One region of the Photobacterium carnosum genome, then DNA from elsewhere that is predicted to be linked to it. Evidence: predicted binding sites of a transcription regulator. Region 1 holds the regulator's gene; each other region holds the start of a gene.
The links. Region 1 encodes CRP, which controls carbon source genes, mostly activating them, when cyclic AMP is high. Its sites were predicted from a motif close to TGTGANNNNNNTCACA; they were not measured.

Region 1 (10,628 bases):
GATGCAACGCTTAGAAGCGGCAATTGCGACGTTATATAACGCGCATTCTGAGCGGTGATTGAATGGTAATTGCGGGGTTAGTTAACACTAATAACCCCATTCTAACGCTGATTTCGAGCGGGGCAATGGCTGGAGTCATTGCCTACTTTAGGAGGGAATGTCATGCTCATTATTCGTCCTATTACTACCACTGATTATTCTGCGCTGATGCAATGTGCTGAAGCCTCGGGCCATGGTTTTACGTCACTGCCTATCAATGAAGATTTACTTCGTCGTCGTATTCAACATTCTCAAGCCAGTTTTAATGCCAACGTTACTTCACCAGGACAAGAAAGTTATCTATTGGTCGCCGTTGATAGTGACAGTGGCCAAGTGGTTGGTACCACTGCGATTGAGGCAACAGTTGGGCTTGATGTTCCTTTTTATAATTATCATTTAAGTACTGTCACCCATGCCTCGCGTCAGTTAGGGGTGCATAACACTGTAAAAGTGCTGACATTGGGGAGCCAATATACGGGTGAGACGGAGCTGTGTAGCTTATTTTTATTGCCCGAGTGGCGACAAGGTGTCAACGGACGCTTATTGTCTAAGTCGCGCTTTTTGTTGATGGCGGATCATCGACAGCGATTTGCTGACGTTGCCTTTGCTGAAATGCGTGGTGTGTCTGATGAGCAGGGTAATTCTCCTTTTTGGCAATGGTTGAAAGAGCATTTCTTTTCGATTGATTTTACTTATGCAGATTATTTAACGGGCATTGGTCGCAAAGGCTTTATTGCTGATTTAATGCCGAAATTACCGATTTACGTCAATTTACTCAGCAAAGAAGCACAAGCGGTGATTGGGAAAGTACATACCAATACTCGCCCAGCATTACAGCTGTTAGAACAAGAAGGATTTTGTTGCCGCGGTTATGTTGATATTTTTGATGCGGGTCCAAGTGTTGAATGTGACGTTCGAAATATTGAAACTGTGCGTCATTCGCAGCGCTATTCGGTCGATATTGGTGAACATAGCAGCCAACAACATTACCTTATTTCAAATTGCCAGTTAGCTGGGTTTCGAGCGGTTGCGGCTCCTATTGCGATTACGGCGCAAGGACAAGCCATGATGACCGCGGATGTTGCAGTCGCGCTTAATGTGAAAATGGGTGATGAAGTACGATTAGTTGCGCAATCATAATAAGGAGAATCGAATGAGCTTATGGATTAATAATCAATGGCTAGTGGGCGATGGTGAGCAATTTCAATCACTCAATCCTTATAATGATGATGTAGTTTGGCAAGGTCATGCCGCGAGTGTTGATCAAGTTGAGTGTGCTGTTGCCGCTGCAAATACAGCGTTTTTAAGCTGGCGTAATACGACGTTTAGTGAACGCTTAGCCATCATTGAACGCTTTGCTCAATTACTGCAACAACATCAATCGCAACTGGCACACATTATTGCGACTGAAACAGGTAAGCCATTATGGGAAAGTACCACTGAAGTTGCGGCTATGATTGCCAAAGTAGGGCTATCAACGCAGGCTTATCATGAGAGAACCGGCACCCGTCAGCGTCAACAGGCCAATACCACCATGATTGTTCGTCATCGTCCGTTAGGGGTAATGGCGGTATTTGGACCGTATAACTTCCCCGCTCATTTACCTAATGGTCATATTATTCCTGCATTGTTAGCCGGTAATACCGTGGTCTTTAAACCCTCAGAATTGACGCCCAATACCGCCCAACGGATGTGTGAGTTGTGGCAGCAAGCGGGTATTACTGATGGGGTGCTTAATTTGGTGCAAGGTGGACGAGCAACGGGAGCAGCATTAGCCATGGCAACTGGGGTCGCTGGGGTATTGTTTACCGGGAGTGCACAAACAGGACATTTATTGCATCAGCAATTTGCAGGGCAACCTCAAACCATGCTGGCCTTAGAGATGGGAGGCAACAACCCATTGGTTGTCGGTCAAGAGTATGGTGAGATTGAGGCTGCAGCATATACTATTATTCAATCGGCTTTTTTAAGTGCAGGGCAGCGTTGTACGTGCGCGCGGCGATTATATATTGCCACCGGAAAAGCTGGCGATGCTCTGTTAGCCCGTTTAGTCGCGGTCGCCTCGCAATTGCTGGTGGGCGATCCATTAGCAACCCCAGCACCGTTTATGGGACCATTAATTTCTGTTGTGGCGGCAGATCACATCATATTGCATCAACAACAACTCTTGGATGCGGGTGGCGTTGCTTTATTAATGGCAACTCGAGGACAAGGCGCAATTGTGACGCCTGCGATTATCGATGTTAGTGCTATTAGTGAACTCGCGGATGAAGAATATTTTGGACCGTTATTACACGTTAGTCGTTATGTCGATTTTACTCAAGCGGTCGCGAGTGCTAATCAAACCCGTTATGGATTAGCCGCTGGGTTAATTTCCACTGATAGCCAGCAATGGCAATATTTTATTGAACATATTCGCGCTGGAATTGTGAATCGTAATCGACCGTTAACGGGAGCGAGTGGTGACGCGCCTTTTGGTGGCCCTGGCGCATCAGGTAATCTTCGTCCAAGTGCTTACTATGCGGCTGATTATTGTGCTTATCCGATGGCATCTGTTGAGGGGGATGATGTGCAATTACCGTCTCAATTAGCGCCAGGAGTAAGCTTGAGCTAAGGTTTAATGAGTGATAATACTTTCAATAGGCAGGCTGATTATGGAATCTATTACCCAACTTTTTGATAGTTTATGGCGCGATTATAGTCAACGGTTATGCCCCTCTGCGGTGCAAATACAGCAGTTGTTAACTGAGGACGCGGCGTTACTCAATGATCATATAGCATTGCGTAGTTTTGGATTACCCAAATGTGGCTTAGCGGTAATTGCCGCGCCATTTATTGCCTTGGGGTACCAGCCACAAGCGAAATATCATTTTAATGCTAAAAAGTTGTATGCAGAATCCTTTATTCATTCCAATCCGTTACTGCCAAAAGTCTTTATCAGTGAATTACAATTAGCGGGGTGTTCTGCAGAATTACAACAAATGATACGGACATTGCTCGATCAGGTTGATGATGCTTATTTTCGCAAACCTGATTTTGTTTATAGTGGTCGTCCGTGGCAACTTGATTTTGCAACCTATCAATTTTTAGCCGCTGAAAGTGAATATGCGGCATGGGTTGCGGCGCATGGTTTTGGGGCTAATCATTTTACGGTCAATATTAATCAATTAGAGCAGTTCTCTGATCTTGAGGAGGTGAATCATTTATTACGTCATAACCAGTTTGTGATTAATCAGGCTGGGGGCGAAATTAAAGGTAATGCTGAAGTAATGTTAGAGCAATCAGCAACTATGGCTGATGTAGTAGGAGTGAGTTTTAGAGATGGTATTCATAAAATATCGGGTGGATTTTATGAATTTGCTAAACGTTACCCGCAAACCAATGGTGAATTATATTCAGGGTTTGTGACTGCTTCAGCAAATAAGATATTTGAAAGTACGGATCGTGAATAGAAAGCATTCATCGGTACAAAGTGAACTATCGCGTAATAAAAAACAGCACTGCGTCATATAAGTGCTGTTTAGAATAAAATTAATTATCTAGCGGCGAACCCCAAACTCCTGATTCATCAGCAGGGCAGCGGCGTAATCCTGTTTGTTGTTCAAGGTAGCAACGACTATCACTAAACCCTGTCATTTCAATGGTTGTTGGTTGACTGGTTAATACCCCAGGTACTGTGGTGTAACTATTAGCAGAAAAGCGTTCAATATCCATATTGACCATTATTGATTTAAAATCCATTTGTGAGCGAAATGTAGCATAAATAGATGCTATTACAAGTTAAAATTTAACAGTAATGCAGATGTGCTCAATGATTGCTTTTGGGTGTGACCATAAGGGGGAAATGATCAAAAAAAACCGCAGGCATAAGCTGCGGTTTCATCGGTGATCTTGGTATTACTAAAATAATTAGCGTGTACCGTAAACCACAATAGTCTTGCCGTGAGCAGAAATAAGATTTTGCTCTTCCAGCATTTTTAAAATACGACCGACTGTTTCGCGAGAACAACCTACGATCTGGCCAATTTCTTGACGAGTGATCTTAATTTGCATGCCATCAGGGTGTGTCATTGCATCGGGTTGTTTTGCAAGGTTAAGTAGTGTCTGTGCAATACGACCAGTTACATCAAGGAATGCAAGATCTCCTACCTTTTGACTTGTCACTTGTAAACGACATGCCATTTGAGCAGATAGACGCATTAAAATATCTGGATTAACTTGAATTAACTGACGGAATTTCTTGAATGAAATTTCTGCAACTTCACAAGGGCTTTTTGCACGAACCCAAGCTGTACGTTCTTGGTCATCTTCGAACAAGCCGAGTTCACCAATAAAGTCGCCCTGGTTTAGGTAAGAAAGGATCATCTCCTTACCTTCTTCATCCTTGATTAATACAGCAACAGAACCCTTCACGATGTAGTACAAAGTTTCTGCTTTTTCACCTGCGTGAATTAACGTACTCTTTGATGGATATTTGTGAATGTGACAATGGGAAAGAAACCACTCTAAAGTTGGATCTGTTTGCGGTTTACCTGGAACCATATTACTAACTTCCTCTGCATATGTTGCCCAACAATATGTTCTGTAGATATAACTCAACAAAATGGTGTGTTGGCAGGGTTACTCACTCAGCGGTTAGGCTGTGAGTTAACTTGAACTGGCTTAGAGTGTATCCTTTTTCTGCAGCTTTTTCTTGATATTGATCGAGCAGACTTGCTCATTTATGAGAGATAAGTGTGCACGTGATCACATCGTTGTGACTTAGTTGCCTAACGTGCCGTTTTAAAGTGGTTTTACTCTCTAATTTTACAAATATAAATATGCAACATTATTAACATAAAACAAAATAAACACTGTTTACATTGATGAAATTGTCAATGAAAATGAACTGAATTTCTGAAGAATATAGCTCAAGGATATAAATATGCAATCACGTGTGAAGTGGTTAGAAAATATGACGTTTGTAGGTCAATCTGCATCGGGTCATAGTGTTGTGTTAGATGGTAATGGCGGTGAAAAAGCCCCAAGTCCAATGGAATTAGTATTAATGGCTGCGGGAGGGTGTAGTTCAGTTGATGTTGTTAGTGGTTTACAAGAATTACAGCAGCAGATCACTGGTTGTGAAGTTGAAATCTCAGCTGAACGTCGTGAACAAGCCCCTCGAATTTTTACTCATGCAAATTTACACTTTGTTGTCACTGGTCATGATTTAAATGATCAGCTAGTGAGTAAAGTGGTGGCAGACTCTCTCGAAAAATACTGCTCAGTGTGTTTAATGCTGGGTCAAGGTGTCGAAATGAGCCACAGTTATGAGATTGTTGTGGCGTAACACGATGATGATTACGGTTGCTGATACCAGTGACCGTTAATCTAACAAAGTAATGGTTAATTAATATAGGTAATGATTACGCTATTTTGCCGTTTTCAATTAATTGTTCGAGCAGCGGGCGCATAATTAATTCCATCGCAAAACTCATTTTACCACCGGGGACAACAAGGGTGTTGTGACGTGACATAAATGAACCTTGAATCATCGCCAATAAATGCGGAAAGTCGACATTCTTTAAGCCACGAAAACGGATCACCACAAAGCTTTCATCTAAACTTGGAATACCTTTGGCGCTAACAGGGTTTGAGGTATCCACCGTAGGGACTCGTTGAAAGTTAATATGGGTGCGAGAAAATTGCGGGGTGATGTAATTTAAGTAGTCATCCATTGAGCGCACTATCGATTCCATTACCGCTTCTCTTGAATGGCCGCGGTCGCGAGTGTCGCGAATGATCTTTTGAATCCACTCTAAGTTAACAATCGGCACCATGCCAATCAGTAAATCAACATGTTGGGCTGCATTGGTTTCCCCATCAACCACACCACCATGTAACCCTTCATAAAATAATACATCGGTATTTTCAGCAAGCTGTTGCCAAGGGGTGAATGTTCCGGGCATTTGATTATAAGGTACGGCTTCATCAAAGGTATGTAGGTAACGCCGAAACTTGCCACTACCGTCTTGAGCATATTGTTCGAAAAAGTGGGCTAATTGCTCGAAATCATTGGCTTCAGCGCCGAAATAACTGATGTGGCGACCTTGATCTTTAGCTTTACGGATTTCACAATCCATTTCTGGGCGAGTGAAGCGATGAAAACTATCGCCTTCTAACCATGCCGCGTTGATGTCCATCATATTAAACATCTTGCGAAAGGCTTCAGAGGTGGTGGTTGTGCCCGCGCCTGATGAACCTGTGACAGCAATAATAGGGTGTTTTACCGACATAACTCACCTGTTGTTGTGATTATTACGTGATGAATAACAAAAATAGACAGTGATAAATGTTACTACAAGTTTGCTGAAATGTCGGTATTAAGTGATAAAAATGCAGATGAAGACAAGTTTTGGTGAGTGATAATACAGTGACTAATTGGATTACATTTGATTTCTTAGCTTAATATCTACCGATTCATGTAATTCAGAGAAAACAATCACCGCATCACCTGATTCTAGTTGGCGTCGAACATAAGCGACTTTATCACTGAGGCTAATTTCTACTTCGCCATAATCGGTACCTTCACGCAAAATAAATTGTTCAATCAGGTTTGTTAATGTTTCTGGATCGATGTCTTGCCAAGGAATAATCATTACAACTTCTTAAATGACTAATAAAATAATAGCCGCAGTATATTCTTAAACTTAACTGAAAAGAAACTTAGTCATTATGTGGTGATGTTGCTTGATACTAAGTTAATTGTTGCTGAAACCACGTCGGCACAGTGTGTTCTAACCAAAATTGTGGTTTGAGTAAGCTGCCATTGATAAAGCCAACATGACCCCCTGTCGCTGATAGATCATAGTGAATGTTGGTGGGTAAGGGGTGCTGAGGAATGACATCACGACACATAAAGGGATCATCTTTAGCGTGAATAATCCGTAAGGGGAGTGTGATCTTAGCCAGTTGTAGTAAACCACTACAACGTTGATAGTAATCATCGGCATTCTTAAATCCATGCAGTGGTGCCGTTACTGCTTGGTCAAATTGCCATACACTGTTAATTGATGCCAGTTGTTGCTGATTAATCGGCATGGTATGAGGGTGACGCTCAATTTTTTGGGCAACGGTGCGTTTAAGTGATGTTAGTAAGTAGTGTTGATAAACGCGCGAGAACCCTTGCTGAATACGATGGGAACATGAGGCTAGGTTGAGCGGTGGTGAGATAGCTTGGGCTGCGATGAGTTCGCTATTATCAGGGTAGTGAGCTAAGTAATTAATCAGCACATTACCGCCAAGTGATACACCTACTGCCATTAACGGACGCTGTGGAAATTGCTGACGTAACCATTGAATGAAGAAGCGTACATCCTTAATGTCACCAGAATGATAGCTTTGCGGATGACGATTTAGTTCACCACTGCAACCTCTAAAATGCATCATCACCCCAAGCCAGCCTTGTTGTTTGGCTGCCATCAATAGACCATTAGCGTAAGGGCTATTAAAACTTCCTTCTAAGCCATGTAATAAAATCATTAATGGTTGGTGATGGTTTGTCAGATCGGGCTGCTCTGTCCATGCCAAATCAACAAAATCGCCATCAGGCATTTCAAGACGCTGGGTGATGGGTGTAAAGAGGGGCTGGTGACGAATTAAGCGAGGTAATAAGGTTTGTAGGTGTGGATTGCGTAATCCTATCGGGGCAGTGAATGGCTGCATATGATGTCCTTTACTCATACTTAAATAAAAACGCCGTAACAATGAAAATCGCTACGGCGTTAAATGATTACTCAGCGTTAAGCTGGCTTTCCATTTCTTCTAATTGTTCTTGCAGTTCCATCCATGCCACTTCAATGTCTTCAAGATCAGATTTAGCATCCCCTTGAAGTTTTAACTGTTGATTCATTTGTGCTTTATTTTCCGGATCATAAATGGTGCTGTCACTTAATGCCGTTTCAGCTGAGGTAATAATCTCATTAAGCTTATCCATTTGTTTTTCAAGCTTAGTCACTTCTTTACGAATTGGTGCTGTTTGCTTGCGGAACTCGGCATCTAAACGCTTTTGTTCTTTACGTGATGCGGCACTATTGTCTTTATTGGTTTCGGGTTTTGCCGCTTGTTGTTCACGACGCTCGTTGCGATGTTGCTCAGTTAGCCACTTGTGATAATCACTTAAGTCACCATCAAATGGCATTACTTGGCGATCATGAACCAGGTATAGATCATCGGTGGTTGCACGTAGTAAATAACGATCGTGACTAACAATAACCATTGCGCCTTCATAAGATTGCAACGCAAAGGTCAGTGCTTGGCGCATATCTAAATCGAGGTGGTTAGTCGGTTCATCGAGTAACAATAGGTTTGGACGTTGCCATACAATTAGCGCTAATACTAATCGTGCTTTTTCGCCACCAGAAAACGGACCGACTTTTTCTAATGCTTTATCACCAAGAAATCCAAAACTACCTAAGTAATCACGCAGTTGTTGTTCAGTTGAGTTAGGCGCAATACGTGCCATATGTTGTATTGGCGTATCATCAAGGTATAAGGTTTCTAATTGGTGTTGAGCAAAGTAACCAATTTTAACCCCTTGCGAAAAGGCCATATCACCGGCTTTGGCTGGCAATTCACCAGCAAGCATCTTAATTAAGGTTGATTTACCGGCACCATTACGACCCAGAAGGCCAATTCGACTTCCTGGAACAAGATTCAAGCGGATCTTTTCTAGAATCAGTAAATCATCATAACCAGCGGCAACATGATCCATCATTAGAATCGGATTTGGCAGTGCAGTAGGCTCTCTAAACTCAAACATAAACGGGTTATCAAGCTGCGCGGGCAGTACTTTTTCCATCCGTTCTAGAGCTTTAATTCGGCTTTGCGCTTGGCGTGCTTTACTGGCTTTGTAGCGGAAGCGTTCGATATATGACTGCATGTGCGTCATTTGCTTCTGTTGCTTTTGAAACATTGCCTGTTGCAGGATTAGCTTTTCTGAACGTTGGACTTCAAACGATGAGTAGTTACCGCTGTAACTGTTCATGGTTTGGTTTTCGACGTGAATAATACGGTTGATAACAGGATCTAAGAAATCGCGGTCATGGGAAATTAGCACTAGCGTACCACGGTAGCTTTGCAACCATTTCTCAAGCCACATTACCGCATCGAGATCTAAGTGGTTGGTTGGTTCATCGAGTAAGAGTAGATCTGAGCGACATAACAATGCTTGAGCAAGGTTTAAACGCATTCGCCAACCACCAGAGAACTGGGTTAAGTTCCATTGCATTTGGTGTTGTGAAAAGCCTAAACCATTCAATAATTCAGCTGCACGGGCATTAATAGTATAGCCACCAATAATATCAATTTTACCGTGTAATTCAGCGACTTTATTGCCGTTGTCAGCCAGTTCAGCTGCGATTAATTGACGCTCAAGTTCGCGGTATTCGCGATCGCCATCAATGACATATTCAATCGCCGCTCGCTCTAGGGCTGGTGTTTCTTGTGCTACCCACGCTAATTCCCAATTACTTGGAAACTGACAATTACCGCCATCTAAGCTGAGTTCATTTTTAAGTAATGCAAATAAGGTTGATTTACCACAACCATTTTTACCCACAAGGCCAACTTTGTCGCCTGGGTTAATGGTCGCAGTGGCATTTTCAAGCAGAACTTTACCACCACGTAGAAGTTGGATATCTGAAAAGATAATCATCGATAGCGCCGGGGACGTGCCCGCTCCACAAAATTAAACGGAAATCATGCTGAGGAGTCTAACCCAAACTTGAACCAGTGGCTAACCTGACACTGAGTTAGCACCATACTGGCAATGTGCAGATGTAAGGCTGATTAAAATAGGAATATCAACTAAACAATCATATTAAGTAACAATTAGGTATGATAGTTAACAATTAGGCGTGCAATGTTTTATAACGGCGTTACTTCATTCATCAAATGACGTGCAGAAGGACAGTATGACCGATTTGAAAATATTAATTATCTTTGCGCATCCTGATCCACAAGAGTCAGTGGCTAACCACGCGTTACTTAATGAAGTAAAACACTTATCTCATGTCACTGTGCATGATCTGTATGCTACCTATCCTGATTTTTTTATTGATGAAGTGGCTGAGCAAGCATTAGTGATAACCCATGATGTGATTATTTTCCAACATCCCTTATATATGTATTCTTGCCCTGCATTACTTAAAGAGTGGCTTGATCGGGTATTGAGTAAAGGTTTTGCTCATGGAGAAGGTACGGCAACCAACGGTAAATATTGGCGATCAGTGATCACTACTGGCGGTGCAGCTGAGGCTTATAGTGCTGATGGTTATAATCGTTGCAGCATTGATGACATTTTAAAACCGTTTGAACTGTGTGCCGATCTTTGTCGTATGCAATGGTTACCCCCATTAGTCATGCATTGGGCGCGGCGTATTCCGACCATTGAGCGGCAATATTATGCGCAAACCTATCATCAGTGGTTAGTTAGCCCCCATCAATATGAACCTTTATTACCTTTAACCGTAGGAGATGTAAGCCATGAATAATGACTTCTTACTGGTGATGGTGATTTTTTTAGGCGCTGCCATTATTGCGGTGCCATT
Region 2 (10,628 bases), on a different contig from region 1:
GTTTTGATCCATGGCTTGTTCGGCAGCGCAGATAATCTTGGTCTTTTAGCCCGAGAATTAAAACTCCATTACCAAGTGATCAGCGTCGATCTTCGTAACCATGGTTTATCTCCACATAGTGATCTATTCAGCTATCAAGATCTGGCTCAAGACATTATTGATACTCTTGATCATTTAACCATTGATCAATTTGATGTTGTTGGTCATTCGATGGGCGGTAAGGTTGCGATGACACTATCAGCATTAGCGCCTCAACGGGTTAACCACTTAATTATTCTCGACATGGCACCTATAGCATATAAAGGTCACCGTCACCAAAATGTATTTACCGGTTTACGCGAAGTTAATCACCACGCAATCACTAAACGCAATGAAGCTGAACAATATTTAGCGCGTTATATCAACGATGCAGGTGTTCGACAATTTTTATTAAAATCATTAGTAAAAACAGAAACGGGTTATCAATGGCGATTTAACGTCGAGGGATTAATGACTAACTACGCCACGATTATGGGTTGGCAGCCAGCATCTCAGCCCTTCATTGGTAAAACATTATTTATTAAAGGGCAGCTATCTGATTATATAGAGCCGCAATATCGTGATGCGATAATGACGCAATTCCCTAACGCTAAAGCACATGTGGTTGCCAATACGGGTCATTGGCTTCATGCTGAAAAGCCAGACACTGTAAATCGCATTATTAATCAATTTTTGAATCAATAAACATAAATAACTTACTATCAGAATCAGTGGTTAACTACATTAGACGACAAGACTAACTATTAAACCCCTGACTCTACTGTGATATAGTGCGCTATAGTTTGATAGCAACGAAAGTAGGCTTACTGCTATCTTCTGCTCTATAGTAATACAATTAAAGCAGCCTCTAGACCAGCTAACGTTATTGACTAAGAGCTATCATGTCCTTTTGATGTAGGGCAACAATCACCAATGATAATATTTGGGCGAAAAAACACCAAATCGCCAGCAAAAAGTAATTATCGTTGCGTCGTTTATACTGATTTCTGTAAACTGCCCAATAGCAGTTAACAATTTAATATAGGTAATATCTACTATGGCGAGCGTTGGACTCTTCTTTGGTAGCGACACAGGTAACACCGAAGCTGTCGCTAAAATGATTCAGAAGCAACTAGGTAGCAAGCTAGTTGAAGTAAAAGATATCGCAAAAAGCAGCAAAGAAGATATCGACAACTTTGATCTGATACTACTAGGTATTCCTACTTGGTATTACGGTGAACCACAGTGCGATTGGGATGACTTTTTCCCAGAGCTTGAGCAAGTTGATTTTTCAACTAAGCTTGTTGCTATCTTTGGTTGTGGTGACCAAGAAGATTACGCAGAATACTTCTGTGATGCGATGGGTACAGTACGTGACATCGTAGAAAGTAAAGGCGGCACAATTGTGGGTAATTTCTCAACTGCTAGCTATGAGTTTGAAGCATCAAAAGCACTCGTTGATGATGCAAACTTTGTCGGCTTATGTATTGATGAAGACCGTCAACCAGAGCTAACAGCACCGCGTGTTGAGCAATGGGTTAATCAAATCTTTGATGAGATGTGTCTTGCTGAACTTGCTGACTAAGCACTGTGCAGTTAAAAGCATCAATAAAAAACGCGCCTAAAGCGCGTTTTTTATTATCTCTATAATCATTACTCTAAACATGCAATTTTAATATCAGTAATACAATTTTTAGAAATATAGCACAGCAAAATAACCATCATCTTTTTAATGTCTGAAAATCAATCTGTGCATACTTATCCCATACAAAATATTACTCACCTGATATTTTTATCTTTTTGATTTAAAATATAAATTCATAAAATAATCATCACCGCTAAGCAACATTATATGATTACCGGCTCCAAAATAAAAACACCAAATGTAATGTTAGCTTAGCTAAACAAAACAGCGAGTAATCAAACAAAGCGGCGCACTATATAAACGGATATGATAAGTTATTTTATTACATAATATTTACAATATTGCAAACTCAAGAAAAGTGACACTTCTGCTAGATAACTGACCTTTTAAGGTTTATTGTTATCGTTGCGTCACTTATAATGAATCTATATGAGAAAGACTACTGCAACATTTTTGCAGCTAGCCAACAGGAAAATCGGATGTCAGATAATAATCACGCGCTAAAGCAAGCTGGTCTTAAAGTAACACTTCCTCGTCTTAAGATTTTAGAAGTGCTTCAACAACCTGATTGCCAACACATCAGTGCTGAAGACCTGTATAAAAAACTCATCGATATCGGTGAAGAAATTGGCCTTGCGACCGTTTACCGTGTCCTTAACCAATTTGATGATGCAGGCATTGTAACTCGTCACCACTTTGAAGGTGGTAAATCAGTATTCGAACTCGCCACGCAACATCATCATGACCACTTAGTTTGTCTTGATTGTGGCAAAGTAATTGAATTTTCAGACGAAATGATTGAACAACGCCAAAAAGACATCGCGGCACGCTTCAATGTTCGTTTAACAAATCACAGCTTATACCTTTACGGTCACTGCATAGACGGCAACTGTAATGCTGATGAAACGTTGCATGATGAAAAATAACAATGACTAGTTATTTTCACCCTAAGAACCAGTGATCAATATCACTGGTTTTTTATTACAAGAAATAAGCATTATAAAAAAAGCGCCTATTCCATCACTGAAATAGGCGCTTTTTAACAAATATTAATGACTAATTAGTCACCAATTTTTGCCCAAGTATCACGTAGACCAACAGTGCGGTTAAACACTAAATGGTCAGCACTTGAATCTTTGTTATCGGCACAGAAATAACCAATACGTTCAAACTGGTATGCTTTTTCAGCTTCAGCCGTCACCAATGATGGTTCAATAAAGCCGTGTAATACCGTTAGAGATTCAGGGTTAATCACTGATACGAAATCATCAGCAGCACCTGGATTTGGCACTGTAAATAAACGATCGTATAAACGAATTTCAGCAGCAATACCCGCCTCAGCAGATACCCAGTGAATAACACCTTTTACTTTACGACCGTCAGCTGGGTTTTTACCTAGCGTATCTTTATCGTAAGTACAGTAAATAGTAGTGATATTACCTTCAGCATCTTTTTCAATACGCTCAGCTTGAATCACATAAGCACCACGTAGACGTACTTCTTTACCTAATACTAAACGCTTGTACTTCTTGTTCGCTTCTTCGCGGAAGTCTTCACCTTCAATATAAAGTTCACGGCTAAATGGAACCTCACGCGTGCCCATTTCTGGCTTATTCGGATGATTAGCAACCATTAATGTTTCAGTCTCACCGTCAAAGTTTTCAATAACAACTTTAACAGGATCTAAAACAGCCATTGCACGAGATGCATTTTCATTAAGGTCATCACGAATACAAGATTCTAATGAACTAATCTCAATGGTGTTATCTTGCTTAGTCACGCCAATACGCTTACAGAATTCACGCATAGAACCAGGCGTAAAGCCACGACGACGTAAACCAGAAATAGTAGGCATACGTGGATCATCCCAACCGTTAACTAATTTATCAGTCACAAGTTGGTTTAGCTTACGCTTAGACATCACAGTGTATTCAAGATTCAGGCGACTGAATTCATACTGATGTGGTGTGCAATCAATAGTGATATTTTCAAGAACCCAATCGTATAAACGACGGTTGTCCATGAATTCTAGCGTACAGATAGAGTGCGTAATGCCTTCTAGCGCATCAGAAATACAATGCGTAAAGTCGTACATTGGATAAATGCACCACTTATCACCGGTTTGGTGGTGATTTGCAAAACGAACACGGTAAATAACCGGATCACGCATAACCATAAATGGTGATGCCATATCGATTTTTGCGCGCAGGCACATTTTGCCTTCTTCAACTTCGCCGTTCTTCATTTTTTCAAACAAGGCTAAGTTTTCTTCGACACTACGATCGCGGTAAGGACTGTGCTTACCCGCTTGCGTTAATGTACCGCGATATTCGCGCATTTGCTCAGGACTTAGCTCATCAACATACGCTAAGCCTTTATTAATTAATTCAATGGCAAACCCATGAAGCTGATCAAAGTAGTTTGATGAATAACAAATCTCACCACTCCACTCGAAGCCTAACCAGTTAACATCATTTTTAATAGACTCAACGTATTCAATGTCTTCTTTTTCAGGGTTAGTGTCATCGAAACGTAAGTTACATTGACCCTGATAGTCCTGAGCAATACCGAAGTTCAAACAAATAGATTTCGCATGACCGATATGCAGGTAACCATTCGGTTCTGGCGGGAATCGGGTATGTATGCTTGTATGTTTGCCACTTGCTAAATCCGTATCAATAATTTGACGGATAAAGTTAGTTGGACGAGCTTCAGATTCACTCATCTATTACACCTCGTGTACTTACAGGATTGAGAATTATGTACAGTTCATCAATATGAACTATGACTTTACACTATACCTCAATGCCGCTACGCAAAAAATCAAAAACGCAGTTATAACAAACAATAGTTGTGAATTTAATTAATAACGCGCAATAAAAAGCCGACGATGGTCATCCCATCGTCGGCAATCGCGCGATCATATAATGATCGGAGCTTATATTGTTGTTAGTCGATTACAGTGATGTAACACGACTGAAACGTTTACCATTACCACTTACAGCACGAATTTCAACTTTACCTGTCACACTTGGTTGTGCTTTCGCATCATAAGTGTTCCATGTTTTACCTTCATCCGTTGAGTACTGTAGTGTTAGACCTGGCATACTTACGTTCATCGCAAGTTTACCATTTTCGATCTTAGCACCAGGTACTGGTACACGGTATTGAATACCCGCAGCATCAAGTTTCGCAAGTTCACGTTGACCTAATACGTTAGCAAAACGCTGCCATTCATTATGAAGTGCTTTCTTGTTTACATGGTTAGAATCTTGAGAATATTCAACACCCACTTGATATTCATTTTCCCACTCACCTTTATGCCATGCACGCTCAGCGGCGGCTAATACGCGAGGGAACACCATGTATTCATACTGCTTATCATTACCTACTGTCTCACTCCAAAGCTGAGCAGATAGACCATAGAAACCTTTCGATTTCACTGTACCTTTACTTGTAAAGCCATTGCCATCACGATCAAGTGATGTTTCAGCATTTTGGGGTAAGTTCTCTGGCGCAAAACCAAACATCTTACGGGTATCTGTTGCACGTGTTGCCCAGTAATAACCACGCTCAATTGGATCTACTTCGTATGGCATATCCATGTAAACATAATCAGGGTTTGATACTACAACATCGTAGCCTTTATCAGCCCATTCGTAAGCTGATGCACCGCCGCCCCAGTATAGAACGTCCCAGAAGTTTACACGCACATTATCAGTACCAAACGCTTTGGAATCTGAAGAGTGCTTTAAGCCATCTTGCCATGCTTGGAAGTTTTTAATCCCTTTACTATTAACCACTTCACTGATTTGCTCTGCAAAATGACTTGGTAGGTGATCATAATCAGCCACAACACCTTCTGCGATCAATTTCTGACACATTGGTGACTTCTGATATGGCTTATTTTGCTTAGATTGGTCAATAGAACCTGTCCAAGCTGTTTTCTCTGCTGCGTTAAGATCTTGAAAACCAGCATTTAACTTAATATTTTTCGCTTCATCACCACCGAAGTGCCATGTATTTAGCGGCATACCCGCTTCTTTATGCATCGCTTGAATTTCAGTAATTACTTTATCAACAAACTTTGTAGAAGAATCCATACATGGGTTGATGAAACTACGCTTATCGTAAAACTGTACTGTGGTTACGTTTGACGTATCTTGTGGATCCATTAAACGGTATTCGTTTGCTTCATCCATCTTGCCTTCAGCAGCAAGACGTTTATAACGCGCTTCCATCGCAACTACAGCTGCACGTGCGTGCGCTGGCATATCGATTTCAGGAATGACTTCAATACCACGGGCTTTCGCGTATTTCAGAATATCTAAGTAATCTTGCTTGCTGTAGTAACCAGAGCCATCGGTGTCTGACGTTGGACCTGAACCTAGTTGAGGTAGCAGACATGTTGTTTCAGATAGATCATGACAACGCTTACTACCAATGTCTGTTAGCTCAGGTAAACCTGGAATCTCAACACGCCAACCTTCATCATCTGATAGGTGGAAGTGGAATTTGTTCATCTTGTATGCTGCCATTTGGTCTAGCGTACGAAGAATCACGGCTTTTGAGTGGAAGTTACGGCCAACATCAACCATTACACCACGGTAATCAAAACGCGGTGCATCGGTAACTTCTAACGTAGGAATGCTGTTTTTAGCACCTGTACTCATTAGTGAAATCAACGACTGCATACCATAGAATGCACCTTGGTCATCAAAACCAATAACCGTTGCACCTGTTGGTGTTACATCTAACGTGTAAGCCCCTGCAATTTGTTGATCTTTAGCAAATGAACCCGGTAGAAGGCTCACTTTTACTGGGTATTGACCTTTAGTGTTAACACCTAATACGCCAAGACGCTCATTCACAGCAGCCATCATGTCAGCTGGCAGTGTGAAGTTGCTAATTTTAATACCGTTTGCTAATGAAACAGTTTTACCGGTTAGCTTAGTACTTAGTGGTGTAGGAACAATAGTTGCTGCCACTTCTGTCGTTGCTAACACATTAATGTCTTGGTTCTTTTTAAAACGTGTTTCAGCGGTTGCAAGCACATTATTATCTGCTTTAACTCGCTTAAATTGATCACCTTTCAGAGGAACAAGGTAATCACCTGGATTCGTAGAGTCAGTGCTCTTGATTGTTTGTGCTGCGGCATCGCCAGAAGTCACGTATGCACGAGGCATGTAATCATTTTCAAACAACGTCCAGTATTCGCCAATGTAAGGAATAACAACCGTCTCCCCTTCAGCAAATCCATCAAATTTATCCGTTGGCTCTAGCGTATGAAGATCACCCGTTACGTGTGTAACTTTGAATTGGTCGTTTTGAACATCAAGAATTTGACGAATACTGCTGAAATAAATTTTCCAATCAGTGCCCGTCACCGCTGGACCATTATTTTTTAGCGTCAAATTAATTAGATCACAAGATGCCCATTCTGCGCCAAGCGTCTTACACTGCAGGCCTTCTTCTGCACCATGTTGAGTAACGATTTCATAAGTAACATCAAGGCTATTAGCTAAATTTTCAACAACCTTCTCATCATTATTGCCTTGTGTTGCACAACCCGTTATGGCTAGTGCAATGAAAGATGCTAACGCTGTAAGTTTAATAGTCATGAAATATTCCTTTCTCCCGATATCCATCTAAATGAAGGGATAATCTATATAGAGCCCAAAAGTTGGGTACTCAAAATGCCGGTCTTGATATCTTATAATTAAAATATCAGGACCGGTCTAATTGAAAGTGTTGCGGTATTTCGTGTGTCGCTTAATTACTTAAAAATTCAAATAACTATGGAAGCTTTACTGCTGATAGGTCTTCTGATGCTGGGATCTTTTTCATCTCGCCAGCAACGATTTCAGCAAGAGGGCCAAGAATAACTTGTAGGTTGTTTGCACCTAATTTAACCACACCCATTGCACCTAGTGCTTTTAATGTCTTTTCATTAGCAAGGCTGCTGTCTTTTAGAGTCAGACGTAGACGAGTAATACAAGCATCAATATTTTCTAGGTTACCGTGACCACCAAGCGCTTTTAAATATTGCTTAGCTAATTCACCCGTTTCAGTTGAACCACGTACTGATGATACTTCTTCTTCGTCATCTTCACGGCCAGGCGTCTTAAGGTTGAACTTAAGAATAACAGCGCGGAAAATAAAGTAGTACAGAGCGAAGAACACAATACCTTGAAGGATTAGCATGTACCAGTTAACCGCCAGTGGATTACGTGCTGACAACACCATGTCGACAAGACCAGCAGAAAAACCAAAACCTGAAATCCAGTGCATAGACGCTGCGATGTATACAGAGATACCTGTTAGCGCTGCGTGAATAACATAAAGAGGTGGGGCAAGGAACATAAATGCAAATTCTAGTGGCTCAGTAACACCTGTAAAGAATGATGCAAAACCAGCAGCAATGAATAATGAAGCTACACGCTCTTTATTTTTCACTTTAGCTGTTTGGTACATAGCAAGTGCAGCACCGGGTAGACCAAACATCATGATTGGGAAGAAACCAGCCTGGTACATACCAGTAATACCTGGGGTACCTTTACCACTCAAGAAATTAGGAATATCGTTAATGCCTGCAACATCAAACCAGAATACTGAGTTTAGTGCGTGGTGAAGACCCACAGGAATCAATAGACGGTTAAAGAATGCATAGATACCAGCACCAGCAGCGCCTAGACCTTGAATACTTTCACCGAAATGTACTAGTCCGTTGTAAATAACTGGCCATACAAACAGTAATACTGCAGCAATACCAATACCAGCAACAGAAGTTAAAATTGGGATTAAACGCTTACCGCTAAAGAATGCTAATGTCTTATGCAATTCAACGTTAGAGTAACGATTGTAAATTTCTGCTGATACGATACCAACTAAAATACCAACAAACTGGTTATTAATCTTAGCAAAAGCAACAGGTACAGCACTTGCGTCAATACCTTGAATCATTGCTACTGTACCAGGTGCAAGTAACGTGGTTACAACAGTGTAACCAACAAAACCTGCTAATGCTGCTGCGCCGTCTTTATCTTTTGACATACCGTATGCAACACCAATTGCAAACAATATAGACATGCTATCAATAATTGAAGAACCCGCTTTAATCAAGAACGCAGCAATTGCTGAGTTTGCGCCCCAACCTGACGGATCAACCCAATAGCCGATACCCATTAAAATTGCCGCTGCAGGAAGTACTGCAACTGGCACCATTAGTGCTTTACCTACTTTTTGAAAATATCCAAGAATATTCACCCTTAGTTCCCCCTATGGTTTTCTTAGATGCGATAGTGATAGCTTTTTTTTGCCATCTCTTTTTTTTGTCCTTTGCAGTTTATGAATTTTATTTCGCTCCGCAAATTAAAACATCGTCATTTGTGATCTTAATCACCGACCGGAGATAGAACTGAGTGATTTTGCTAGCTCGATCATAAAACTTATTTTATCATTCGAAACAAAGGCGATATGCCACTAAGATTTTTTCTGTTTTAACTATCTTCAACGAGGTGTCAACGTGAGACTAATCCCGCTTAATAACGCTAAAGATGTTGGTTTATGGTCTGCTCGCTACATTGCTGACCGCATTAATAAGTTCCAACCAACAGCTGAGCGTCCATTTGTGCTAGGTCTACCTACAGGTGGTACACCACTTCCGACATACCAGCGTTTGATTGAATTATACCAAGCTGGCGAAGTAAGCTTTAAGAACGTCGTGACTTTCAACATGGATGAATATGTTGGCATGGCGTCTGATCACCCTGAGTCATACCGTAACTTCATGTACAACAACTTCTTTAGCCATATTGATATACAAGAGCAAAATATCAACCTGCTTGATGGCAACACCACAGATCACGAAGTTGAATGTCAACGTTACGAAGACAAAATCAAAACCTATGGTCGCATTAACCTGTTCATGGGTGGCGTGGGTAATGATGGTCATATTGCCTTCAACGAACCTGCATCATCATTAGCATCTCGTACGCGTATCAAGACGTTAACGCACGAAACACGTATTGCTAATTCTCGTTTCTTTGAAGGTGATATTAACCAAGTACCTAAATACTCATTAACGATTGGTGTCGGTACACTATTAGATTCTGAAGAAGTAATGATTCTGATCACAGGTCACAACAAGGCACAAGCACTACAAGCGGCTGTTGAAGGTTGTGTAAACCACCTATGGACAATATCTGCATTGCAGCTGCACCCTAAATCAATGATCATTTGTGATGAACCTTCAACTCAAGAACTTAAAGTGAAAACTGTTAAGTATTTCCAAGAGTTAGAAGCAGAAAACATTACACACATCTAAATAATAACCACTGTCTTTTTACGGAAAACCGCATTTATTGACAGCCGTTCTAAGACATTAAATAAACGCCGCCTTGTTGACGGCGTTTTATTTTTCACTTTAAAATCAAATACAAAAAAGCATAATTATCACTATTGACAATACAGTCATGGTCTACAATTCGATCCTTAGCGATACTTCACTTCTCGATAGCTCTCATTACGTATTTTACGTGACCAATACCACAGCCCCAGCAAGCACCGACAACGATTACTTTATTTTTATTCATAAGAAAGTATATTACGGTGATAACAAATGTATTGAAAACTGCAATACATTAAATAATTCGGCACTAATACTCATCAAAATCAATTAAACTAGTGTCGAACATATAGGTAGCGCTTTGATAAATAAAGATAATGAAAGCAAATCATCATTATCATCTTCAGGCGATAATTATTAACGCTAATTACGAGCAGAATTAAACTATGACAGGCGGACAAATTGGTAATGTTGATCTGGTCAAGCAGCTAAATAGTGCTGCTGTATACAGACTTATCGACTTGCAAGGCCCTATCTCTCGCATCCAGGTTGCTGATATTAGTCACCTCGCTCCTGCAAGTGTCACTAAGATTACCCGCCAACTGCTAGAACGTGGCT
Region 3 (10,628 bases), on a different contig from region 1:
TCAAGGTTTTTAGCTTTTATCTCTTCAGCTAAGCGTTTACTATTTTGTTGCATAATAAATAATTCAATATTAGGCAAATCAGAGGATAGTTTTTTTATTATTGATAGTATTTTATCATTACAAACCAGTGGATCTATCCCCACTTTTATTTTTACATCATTCATATGGTAAATAGATAATGATCGCTCAAGAAATGTTTGATATTGCGCCATCATTATTTTTGCATTTTTTAGTACATGTTCCCCTTTTTCTGTAAGGCGAGGGCATTTACTTGAACGGTCAAATACTTGAAACCCTAAATCGAGTTCAAAATTTTGAATAGTGAGGCTAACTGCAGCTTGAGTTTTATTTAGCTGTCGTGCAGCAGCACTAAACGAACCATATTCGGCAGCAGCAATAAATGAGGTAAGAGTTTCAATCTTTATATTCATTTTTTAACGATTCATCTTATTTTATTATTATGGATATAATCATATCTTATCAAACTGTATAAGAATGATAGTAATATAGCTGCTCTAATATAACTAAATCATATATATAATAGCAACTATTAGTGATTTTATAATAACATTTAATGCTAATTTGTAACTAAATAGTTATTGATTATGTCTTGATGCGATAATTAACATAAATATTAATTAAAATGGAAGACATATTTAGTGAGATGTCTCCCATTAATTAGCCGATAAATTTAGTAATAAAACCACTAATATTAGATAGGCTAGCTAAGCTCATAATAATTACAATAGTAATGCCAATAGCGGTCAGATAAAGAGGGTGTTTATAATCGCCAACAATATTGGGTTTGCGTGTAGCAGCAAGCATTGTCGCGAGCACTATTGGTAGAATAATACTGTTGACTAGACCTGCTAGCATCAGTAATAGAATCGGCATGTTCATTAATACTGTGCCTAAGGTCGTGAAGATTATAAATCCAACACACCATGCTTTTTCATTACGAGCAACAATAGGGAAAAGGGTTTTTATGAGAGATATAGCCATGTAAGAATTACCAACTACCGAAGTAATTGAAGCAACAAATAAGACTAAGCCAAAAATAAAGTAACCAATATCACCTGCGCCGTGGCGAAATGCGTCTGCTGCTGGGTTTGATTTATCTAATGTTACTCCAGTTGTGATAACACCTAATATCGCACAAAATAATAAAATTCGAATAATGACCGCAATTGATATTCCGGCCCATGCTGTTTTGATGACATTGTGTGTATTTTCAATGCCCGTTAATTTCACATCAATTAAACGTTGTGCGCCAGTATAATAGCCACCAACAGCACCACCGACGATAGTTAAGGTTGGTAATAAAAGGTTAGAAAAATCAGAGGGGGCAATCGCAGCCATTACGGTAGGTGCTAATGGCGGTAAATTGGTAAGGGCAACATAGGCGATTAATACGATCATTAATAACCCGAGATAACGTGCCATTTGATCCATACGCTTTGATGCATTATGAACAACAAAAAGTAGACTACCAATAACACCTGTAAAAATCGCGCCCCAGGTGGTATCTAGTCCTGCTAGGACATTCATACCAAGGGCTGAGCCACTAACATTACCAAAGTTGAAAGCAACAGCGCCAAGCGCTAATAGAATACCAATGAAATATCCCATGCCTGGTGCCACTTTATTAGCAATATCTTGAATACGTAAGCCTGAAACACCAACGATGCGCCATAAGTTCATTACAATACCAAACGTAATAAACATGGAAGCAAAAACAGGGAAAGCCATATCAATGTTATAAATATTGGTAAATACGGCAGTTTGCGTTAAAAAACCAGGACCGACAGATGTTGTGGCCATTAAAAAAGCAACACTTAAAATAGCTTTGTTTTGCCAGTTGTTGTTACGCGGGGAGGTGTTGGTGGTTAATGTGTTAGTTTGCATAATCAATCCCAAAATTAATGTCTCTCATATTTATAAAAATAGAAAGACAACTGATGGGGATCAGCTGCATTGTGATGACGTTTTTTTTGCTAAAAAGCAATGTAATGTAATCGATTGCTTTAGCTGGCGCAGATAATAGAGATAGTCTTGGTTATTGTCAATAATGTTTTTTAAATAGTAAAAAAAAACCCCATTATTATAAATAACAGGGCTTGAAATAACACGTCTTAGCGATTATTTTTCGGTAGTATGGATAGCCGCTTTAAGATCGTCAGGATTTAAATCAGCACGATCAAATTCTTGAGATGCAGGCATGCGTAAATGGAAATCTTTAAATATTTCAACTTCAGTGGTGCCTTCTGTCAAAATAAAGTCACTGACATGACCACCTTGAGTACGATCATCACTAATGAAATGGAAATGGAAGCCAGGAACATTAATACCGATCATGTATTCAGGGATCTTAAAGCCGATCATTATGCCTGAGACATGGGTCATTTCTGCAATAGGTTGATGTTTTACGACTTCTACCATTGGCGGATAAGGGCGATGTTGTGCTGGAACGGTACGTGTTTTAACGTATGAAAATTTACCCGTTAAACGAATAGCATTAATTGCATTGTTAGCAACAAAATCTTTTTCTAAACACGCTTCAAACTCAGCTTTTGTTAGTTCAATAAGGCTTACTTTTTCCGTAGGTTCAAAATTAACCACAGAAGCAAAGGGAGTGGTAATATCATGACTAACTAAATGTACTTCACCAGTACTGGTTAGTTGATAGACTTCATCACCTAAAACGATCATTTCACCATCAAGGTCATTAAAGGTACCAATACCAAAGTTGCCGTGATCAAGTAGTTGACCAATTGTAAAATCACCTTGGTATAAACCTGCAATTAAGGCACTCATCATTGAAGTTTGGTAAAACGTTTTGTTGCTATGTTGCTGACTCATGATGTTTTCCTATTAATCTTGTTGGCAAGGGTGAAGTTGGTCAAGTATACGGCTGTTATCGCGGTAGTCAATATTAACGTTAACTAATACAGGACCGCTTAATGCCATTGCTTTACGTAATACTGGTTCAATATCATCAGCAGTATTAATTGCTAAACCATACGCACCAAAGCTTTCGGCATACTTAACAATATCTGGGCCCATAAAGCTCACTGCACTTTCACGACCATATTTTTTAAGCTGCTGAATTTTTACCATGTCATAGCTGTGATCTGTCCAAACAAAGTGAACAATATTACATTTATGACGAACAGCGGTTGCTAATTCCATAGATGAGAATAAGAAACCACCATCACCAGACATTGAAATAACTTTTTCATTAGGTGTCAGTAGTGATGCTGCGATAGCCCAAGGTAAAGCAACGCCCAATGTTTGTTGGCCATTACTAAACAGTAATCGACGAGGCTCGAAACTATGGAAATAACGTGCCATCCAAATGTAGATAGAGCCTACATCGCAGCACACAGTTGTATCATCACTTACGAATCGACGTAGGTCATGCACAAAACGCAATGGATGAACACCCATTGACGATGTTTTGTTTACACCCATGCGCATAATTTGTTGTAAGTCTTGACGTAAATCCTGAAATTTTTGATTATTTTCAAGAGATTCACGTTGATCTAATTCAGCGGCAATAGAAGCAACTGAAACGGCCACATCACCGACTACTTCTGAAATAGGATTATAGCTAGCTTCTAAATCAGCTTGTTGGTAACCCACATGGATAATGGGTGTTTTACCGTCTTTATTCCATAAGATTGGATCGTATTCAATTGGGCTATAACCAATAGTAATAATTAAATCAGCATTGTTTAATGCAATATCACCCGGTTGGTTTTTAAATAAACCCACACGACCAAGGAAACAATCATATAAATTATGAGAAATGACACCAGCAGCTGCAAAGGTGTTAACCACAGCAATTTTAGTCTGCTCAAGTAATTGACGAATGGCACCAGCAACAAATGGCTGACTCGCATCCATACCTAATAATAATACTGGGTTTTTAGCCGCGTTGATAAGATCGGCTGCCTGACGGATAGCTTGTGGGTGCGCACCACCAAATAAAATTGGCTTCGGTTGTTGTACTGGAATAAAAGGAATTTGGTTAGTTAGTACATCTTGAGGAAGGCTAACAAAACTTGCCCCTTGAGTCGGTTGTTCTGCAATACGAAAAGCTTTATGAACCACGTCAGGTAAAGAAGCACTGTCCATTACTTCAGCGGAAAACTTAGTAATTGGATTAAACAGAGAACGTGTATCCATTGATTGGTGCGTATTATGGGAATACATCGAAAGTGGAACCGCACCAGCAAGGGCAACAACAGGATCACCTTCACTATTTGCAGTAGCAACACCAGTAACTAGGTTTGATGCACCAGGACCTGAAGTGGCAAGACAAACACCAGCTTTACCTGTTAAACGACCCGTCGCTGCGGCCATGAAAGCGGCATTTTGTTCATGATGACAAATAATGATTTCAGGGCCGTTATCACAGATAGCATCAAACACGGAATCGATTTTAGCACCAGGAATACCAAAAATATGCGGAACATCGTGTGCTTTTAGGGTTGCAACGACAAGCTCTGCACCTGAGATGATTTTATTTGACATATAAGCCTCATTGTTATGATTATTTATCGGCTCAGGACATGTTTTCGCTAAATCGAATTTTATGTAATGAGTAATACAAAATTTAAATTATTTATCATACAAATTAAAGAGGCTAAAACTGGAAGTTAATATTACTTAATTAATTAATTGCAGTGGAATTGATTGTATATAGAAGGATGAGCAGAAGTAATAATGGCTGAAGATATTGATTCTTATGTGATAAAAAACCACAGGATTCATTTAAGAATCCTGTGGTTAATTGATGCTGCTATAGCATGATGTTAGCAATTAATGCAGATAAAATACTAACTAACGTTGAACCATAAAGTAAACGTAAGCCAAATCGAGCAACCATATTACCTTTTTCTTCGTTTACACCTTTAACCGCACCAGCAATAATGCCGATAGAGCTGAAGTTTGCGAATGAAACAAGGAAGATAGAAACGGTACCGACAGTATGTGCTGATAAACTACCGACTTGTTTTTGAAGGTCCATCATTGCGACAAATTCATTAGTAACAAGTTTCGTTGCCATGATACTGCCAGCTTGTAATGCCTCGTGAGCAGGAATACCCATTAGCCATGCAACAGGGTAGAACAAGTAACCAATTAAGTTTTGGAAGCTGATACCAAAAGCGGCACTAAAGCCAGCGTTGATCATTGAAATTAGAGCAATAAAACCAATAAGCATTGCAGCAACAATCACTGCAACTTTAAAGCCCATTAAAATGTATTCGCCAAGCATTTCAAAGAAAGTTAATTTTGCGCCACTTTCTGCTGCCATCATTTCATCGATATCCATTTCTGCTTCATGGTCATAAGGATTAATAATGGAAAGGATGATAAAAGTACTGAACATGTTTAAAAACAATGCTGCAACAACATACTTAGGGTCGACAAGCTTCATGTATGAGCCAACGATAGACATGGAAACTGTTGACATTGCCGTCGCTGCAAGGGTGTACATACGACGCTCAGACATTCCGCCTAGAATGTTTTTATAAGTGATAAAGTTTTCTGACTGGCCAACCATTAATGCACTGATCGCATTGAATGATTCTAGTTTACCCATACCATTTATTTTAGATAACAAGAAACCTAATCCTTTAATGATATAAGGTAATACTTTGATATGTTGCAATATACCAATTAATGCGGAGATAAAAACAATTGGCATTAATACATTAAGGAAGAAGTTAAAATCATTGTTATTCGATAAGTTACCGAACACAAAATTAGTACCATCACTTGCAAATGAGAGTAAACCATTAAATGCGTCTGCAAACTCTTTTACAATACCTGTACCAGCAGATGAATTGAGAAGGAAGTAAGCAAGCGCTAGCTCTATTATAAGTAACTGAATAATATAGCGATATTTGATGTCCTTTCGGTTATTACTAGCAAGTAAAGCTAATACTGCAATAACAACTAACCCGAGTATAAAGTGTAAATAGACCATATTGGATTGTGCTCAGTGTGATTATTATCTGTTTATGTGTGTATGCTGAATGATTTCATACCATGATAAAGTGATGTATATCGCATTTTTAATCCAGTAGTTTTTTTTGCAATTGACAAAAACTAATTTTCCACGATTGCGCAATCGCTTGCTATTTGTTTGAATATGGTGATAAAAATAATGATGACGATGAAGGGGCGTGATACGATTTATTATATTTTGTGATTTCACTCAAGTTTTTTGATTGAAATGTTTATATTTATTTAAATAACATGGTTTATTATGAGTATAATTGTTTAAATTAAGTGTTGGCTGTTTTGTTGGATATATAGAATTGTTAATCTAGCGTATTAATTCAATATATTAATATTAAAATGTAATATTGGAAATATGAGCAATGATTGTTACTGGCATTAATTTACATTATCAATAGATAATAGAACGATCTCTACTCTATTAATCTTATTACAGGTGTTGTAATGAAAAAATTATCCAAAAACCGTAAATTATGGTATTTCCATAAGCATGACCGTCGAACTAAGCATTTATCACTGCCTAATTTAAAATCATAAATCATCATTATGTATATAAACCATGATGATTATTGATGGCTTATGATAGTTAATGTGTTATTTAAACAACACCGGAGCATCAAATTTATACGGTGGAATAAAAGGGCGAATACCTGAATCACGGAAACGTTGAAGTTTCATTATTTGCTTATAAACAATGAAGTAACGATTAATGTTATTCACATAGACAATCGGTTGTAATCCAATGTGTTTACGGGTAATGAGTTCAACATTATTAAACCAAATATTAGGATTATAACCTTGTTCTTTTGCATAACGGCGCATTTTATTGATATTACCAGGCCCAGCATTATAAGCGGCTAAGGACAGATAAATCTTATTATCGTAATCTATTTTATCGCTACTAAAGTATTGATTTTGTAGATAACGCATATATTTCACACCCGCGTGAATATTATTTTTTGAGGTATATATATTAGGAATATCCACACTAGGATCACGCGCAGTACTAGGCAATACCTGCATAATACCAACGGCACCTTTGTTTGATACTTTATGTTGATTAAGCCCTGATTCTTGAAAACCTTGTGCCATTAACATTAAATAGTCAAAGTCATATTGTTTTGAATAGCGAAAGAATATAGGTGATAGATTTTCTATTTTATCAATATTATTAGGATCAAGTAGCGTATGAAGCCAACGATGATTCTTAATATATTTACTGTAAATAATATTACCGATTAATGTCCCTTCTTTTACTGTATCAATATAATGATTAACCAGCGCCATCAGTTTGGGACTGTCTTTACGCATAGCCCAAGCGATTTGACCATCATTACGTAATACAAAATTATCATTAACTCGAATATTTTTTAATATGGGTTGCCAGATTTTTATTTTATGGTTATCAATGACGGTTGCATTGAGAAGGTCTAAATTGATAAGTTCCAGTAATTCATAGTCTTGTAGCGTTTCATCTATGAATAATATTGATGCTGTGGGTAAATTTTGCATCCGTAATTTATTATTAATTTTGAGTAAACTTTGATGATAACTTGAACTTTTTCTGACCCAGATTGTTTGACCACTTAAATCGGTGACTTTATTAAAGGGCGGTTGTTTATTATTGTTAATGAGTACTTCTGAAATATTCGTAAGGACAGGTTCACTAAAAGCGACCCGTTTTTTACGTTCAGCCGTCACGGTAATATTAGCAATGGCGATATCACCTAGGCCATTGATGACATAAGGCAGCAGTTTATCTCGGTGTACAGGAATAATTTGTAGATGTAATGCTGGGTGTTTTTTACGAATATCTTGCTCAAAATGTTGCAATAAGTCTGCAATAATACCTTTAGTAATACCATCTTCTATATAGTAAAAACCCAGATCTGCTGCAACCAATACCCGTAATACCCGTTTTTTTTCTAGTTCTGCTAGATCACCGACATACTTAGAACCGCCGAGAGGGGCGAGTTGAACGGCATTAATTTGAAAACTTATTAATAATAGGCATAAAGAAATTAGCTGATATTTATATTTAATGAAATTAGAAATAGTCATAATTATTTATCTGCCATTCCGTAATAATCGTAAATTGATACGTTTTGGCTTTAATTATGGCTGTAAATAGTGAAAATTTCTTATTTATCTCGATAATTTGTATGACTTATACTGATGATGTTTTATATGCTAAAGAAAATATCGATAAGTATTAATCAATAGTTGAGTATTTATTTTCAATGGTAAGTTATTCATTGGTATGGTGTTAGGAAAGTTATCAATTACAGCTAAGAGTAAATTAATTGGCATTGTTGATATATAAAAGCTGCTAGATACGGGTGAATAGCGATGAGTTATCTGTTATTCTGCGCTGATAATTTCGCTGTGATTATTACAACCACAGCATACTAAATTGGATAAATTGTGACTAATAACGATGTTTTGCGCCGTATTCGCTATACTTTTGAATTAACTGATAGTGAGATGATCGCTATTTTCGCTGCTGCTGACTGTGAAGTAACACGTGAGCAAGTATGTAGCTGGTTAAAAGGCGATGAAGCGGAAGGTTATAAAAGTTGTTCTGATGAGCAAGTAGCTACTTTCTTAAATGGCTTTATTAATCAAAAGCGTGGCAAAAAAGAAGGCGTTCAGCCTGCGCCAGAGCAGAAAATCACAAATAATATTATTTTTAAAAAATTACAAATTGCACTAAATCTAAAAGCAGAAGAAGTGCTTGATTTATTGAAGTTAGTTGATTTCCGTTTAAGCAAGCATGAATTAAGTGCTTTTTTCCGTAAAGTAGATCATAAACACTACCGTGAGTGTAAAGATCAAGTGCTGCGTAACTTTTTACAAGCACTACAAATCAATCTTCATGGTGTTGAATCACTAGAAGAAACGACTGACGAGAAGTAATTGTCTTCGTTGTAAATAAATATTAAAAGCAGCTTCTATTGAAGCTGCTTTTTTATTGGCTGGGATTATTTTCTTCGTTATAACGGACTTTGTTACAACGTAATTGCTTTCATCATTCCAGCTTCTGCATGACCAGGCATATTGCAAGAAAGTTCAACATTTTTATCGCCGTGGAAATGCCATAGAATATGTTTTGCTTTGCCTGGTGCAACGGTGATACTGCTGCCATTATCGTGATTATGTTCATGATTACGATGATCCATTTCAACCATCATTTCTCGATGTTTTACTTGTTCTTTTGCTGAGCCGATAGTGAAATTATGATCCATTTTACCTGTGTTCATTACCACAAATTGCACCACGTCGTTAGGCTTGATATCAACGGGTTTTTTAAATGTGATTTTCATGTCATCAGAAAGAATAACGTATACCACTTTATCTGGCTTTGACCCCATTGCGGGCATTCCCACATCAGACATGTTTTTCATGTTCATCATCTGATGATCCATTTTATTGGTGTCCATTTGTGAATGATCCATACCACTATGATCCATTGTTGCGTGGTTCATTGTTGCGTGGTCCATTGCAGCCATCGCTGTTGTGGTTGTTAAGGCTAGTATTAAAGTTAACAGTATTTTTTTCATGACTCATTCCTTTGTAATTGATGATGAATTTAATAATGCTGTGGTCTTGGTCTTAAGCTCGCGACTTTTCCAAAGCTTGAAGGTAGCTGGTAATACTAATAACGTCAGTAACAGTGCAGATGCCATTCCGCCAATCATTGGTGCGGCAATGCGTTGCATGACTTCAGAGCCCGTACCTGAGCCATACATTATCGGAATCAAACCAATGATAACGGTTAAGACAGTCATCATTACTGGGCGTACACGTAATCCAGCACCTTCACTGATGGCTTGTTGTAAATCATCTGCTGTTAATGAACGTTGTTGCTCTTGAGCATCTTGTTTTTTAAAGGCCCATGATTGATTGAGGTACACCAACATAATCACGCCAATTTCAACGGCGACACCAGAGAGCGCGATAAAGCCAACGCCAACGGCAATTGAGAAATTAAATCCAAGTATGAACATCAGCCATAAACCACCAACCATGGCTAATGGTAGGGTAGTCATAATAATGATTACTTCTTGTACGCGGCGGAAACTGAAATAAAGCAGTAGCATAATAATGGCGAGAGTAATTGGAGTCACAATACTCAAACGGGCTTTTGCGCGTTCCATATATTCATACTGACCAGACCACGTTAATGAATAACCTGCGGGCAGTTTTAATTGTTTCGCTACCACTTGCTGTGCTTCCTCAACGTAAGAACCTAAATCTCGTTGATCAATATCGACAAAAACCCATCCATTTGGACGTGCATTTTCAGTTTTGATCATTGGTGGTCCATCTTCGTAACGAATATCCGCAACATCCGCTAGTGCGATTCGTGCACCATTGGGGGTAATTAATGGCAGATCTTTTAATTTCGCGGCTGAATCACGGTAGGATTGCGGATAACGAACATTAATCGGATAACGTTCTAAGCCTTCAATGGTTTCACCTACGTTCATTCCACCAACCGCGGTAGAGACTATTTGTTGAATATCTTTAATGGCTAATCCATAACGCGCAGCTTGGCGGCGATTAATATCAACCGTGATATAACGGCCACCGGCAAC

Region 2: nagE (N-acetylglucosamine-specific PTS transporter subunit IIBC) is a predicted target of CRP. The motif match lies at 9,051-9,066, and genes of this name have one in related genera.
Region 3: GLP24_RS03590 (NupC/NupG family nucleoside CNT transporter) is a predicted target of CRP. The motif match lies at 6,216-6,231, and genes of this name have one in related genera.

What each region holds. Positions count from the first base shown of each region.
Region 1 covers NZ_WMDN01000008.1:10,794-21,421, reverse strand. The annotation lists gene GLP24_RS09475 (aspartate aminotransferase family protein) at 1-58, shown strand, start outside; gene astA (arginine N-succinyltransferase) at 163-1,179, shown strand; gene astD (succinylglutamate-semialdehyde dehydrogenase) at 1,193-2,653, shown strand; gene GLP24_RS09460 (DUF1338 domain-containing protein) at 2,694-3,491, shown strand; gene GLP24_RS09455 (hypothetical protein) at 3,571-3,753, opposite strand; gene crp (cAMP-activated global transcriptional regulator CRP) at 3,949-4,581, opposite strand; gene GLP24_RS09445 (OsmC family protein) at 4,964-5,368, shown strand; gene GLP24_RS09440 (phosphoribulokinase) at 5,445-6,314, opposite strand; gene GLP24_RS09435 (YheU family protein) at 6,465-6,677, opposite strand; gene GLP24_RS09430 (hydrolase) at 6,775-7,743, opposite strand; gene GLP24_RS09425 (ABC transporter ATP-binding protein) at 7,811-9,733, opposite strand; gene kefG (glutathione-regulated potassium-efflux system ancillary protein KefG) at 9,993-10,571, shown strand; gene kefB (glutathione-regulated potassium-efflux system protein KefB) at 10,564-10,628, shown strand, end outside.
Region 2 covers NZ_WMDN01000002.1:202,564-213,191, reverse strand. The annotation lists gene GLP24_RS02940 (alpha/beta fold hydrolase) at 1-723, shown strand, start outside; gene fldA (flavodoxin FldA) at 1,076-1,603, shown strand; gene fur (ferric iron uptake transcriptional regulator) at 2,143-2,589, shown strand; gene glnS (glutamine--tRNA ligase) at 2,724-4,388, opposite strand; gene GLP24_RS02920 (beta-N-acetylhexosaminidase) at 4,621-7,284, opposite strand; gene nagE (N-acetylglucosamine-specific PTS transporter subunit IIBC) at 7,460-8,929, opposite strand; gene nagB (glucosamine-6-phosphate deaminase) at 9,189-9,989, shown strand; gene nagC (DNA-binding transcriptional regulator NagC) at 10,457-10,628, shown strand, end outside.
Region 3 covers NZ_WMDN01000003.1:4,414-15,041, forward strand. The annotation lists gene GLP24_RS03570 (LysR family transcriptional regulator) at 1-431, opposite strand, end outside; gene GLP24_RS03575 (NRAMP family divalent metal transporter) at 679-1,905, opposite strand; gene budA (acetolactate decarboxylase) at 2,140-2,859, opposite strand; gene alsS (acetolactate synthase AlsS) at 2,872-4,536, opposite strand; gene GLP24_RS03590 (NupC/NupG family nucleoside CNT transporter) at 4,805-5,995, opposite strand; gene GLP24_RS03595 (MltF family protein) at 6,625-8,091, opposite strand; gene GLP24_RS03600 (YehS family protein) at 8,455-8,946, shown strand; gene copI (copper-resistant cuproprotein CopI) at 9,039-9,590, opposite strand; gene GLP24_RS03610 (efflux RND transporter permease subunit) at 9,594-10,628, opposite strand, start outside.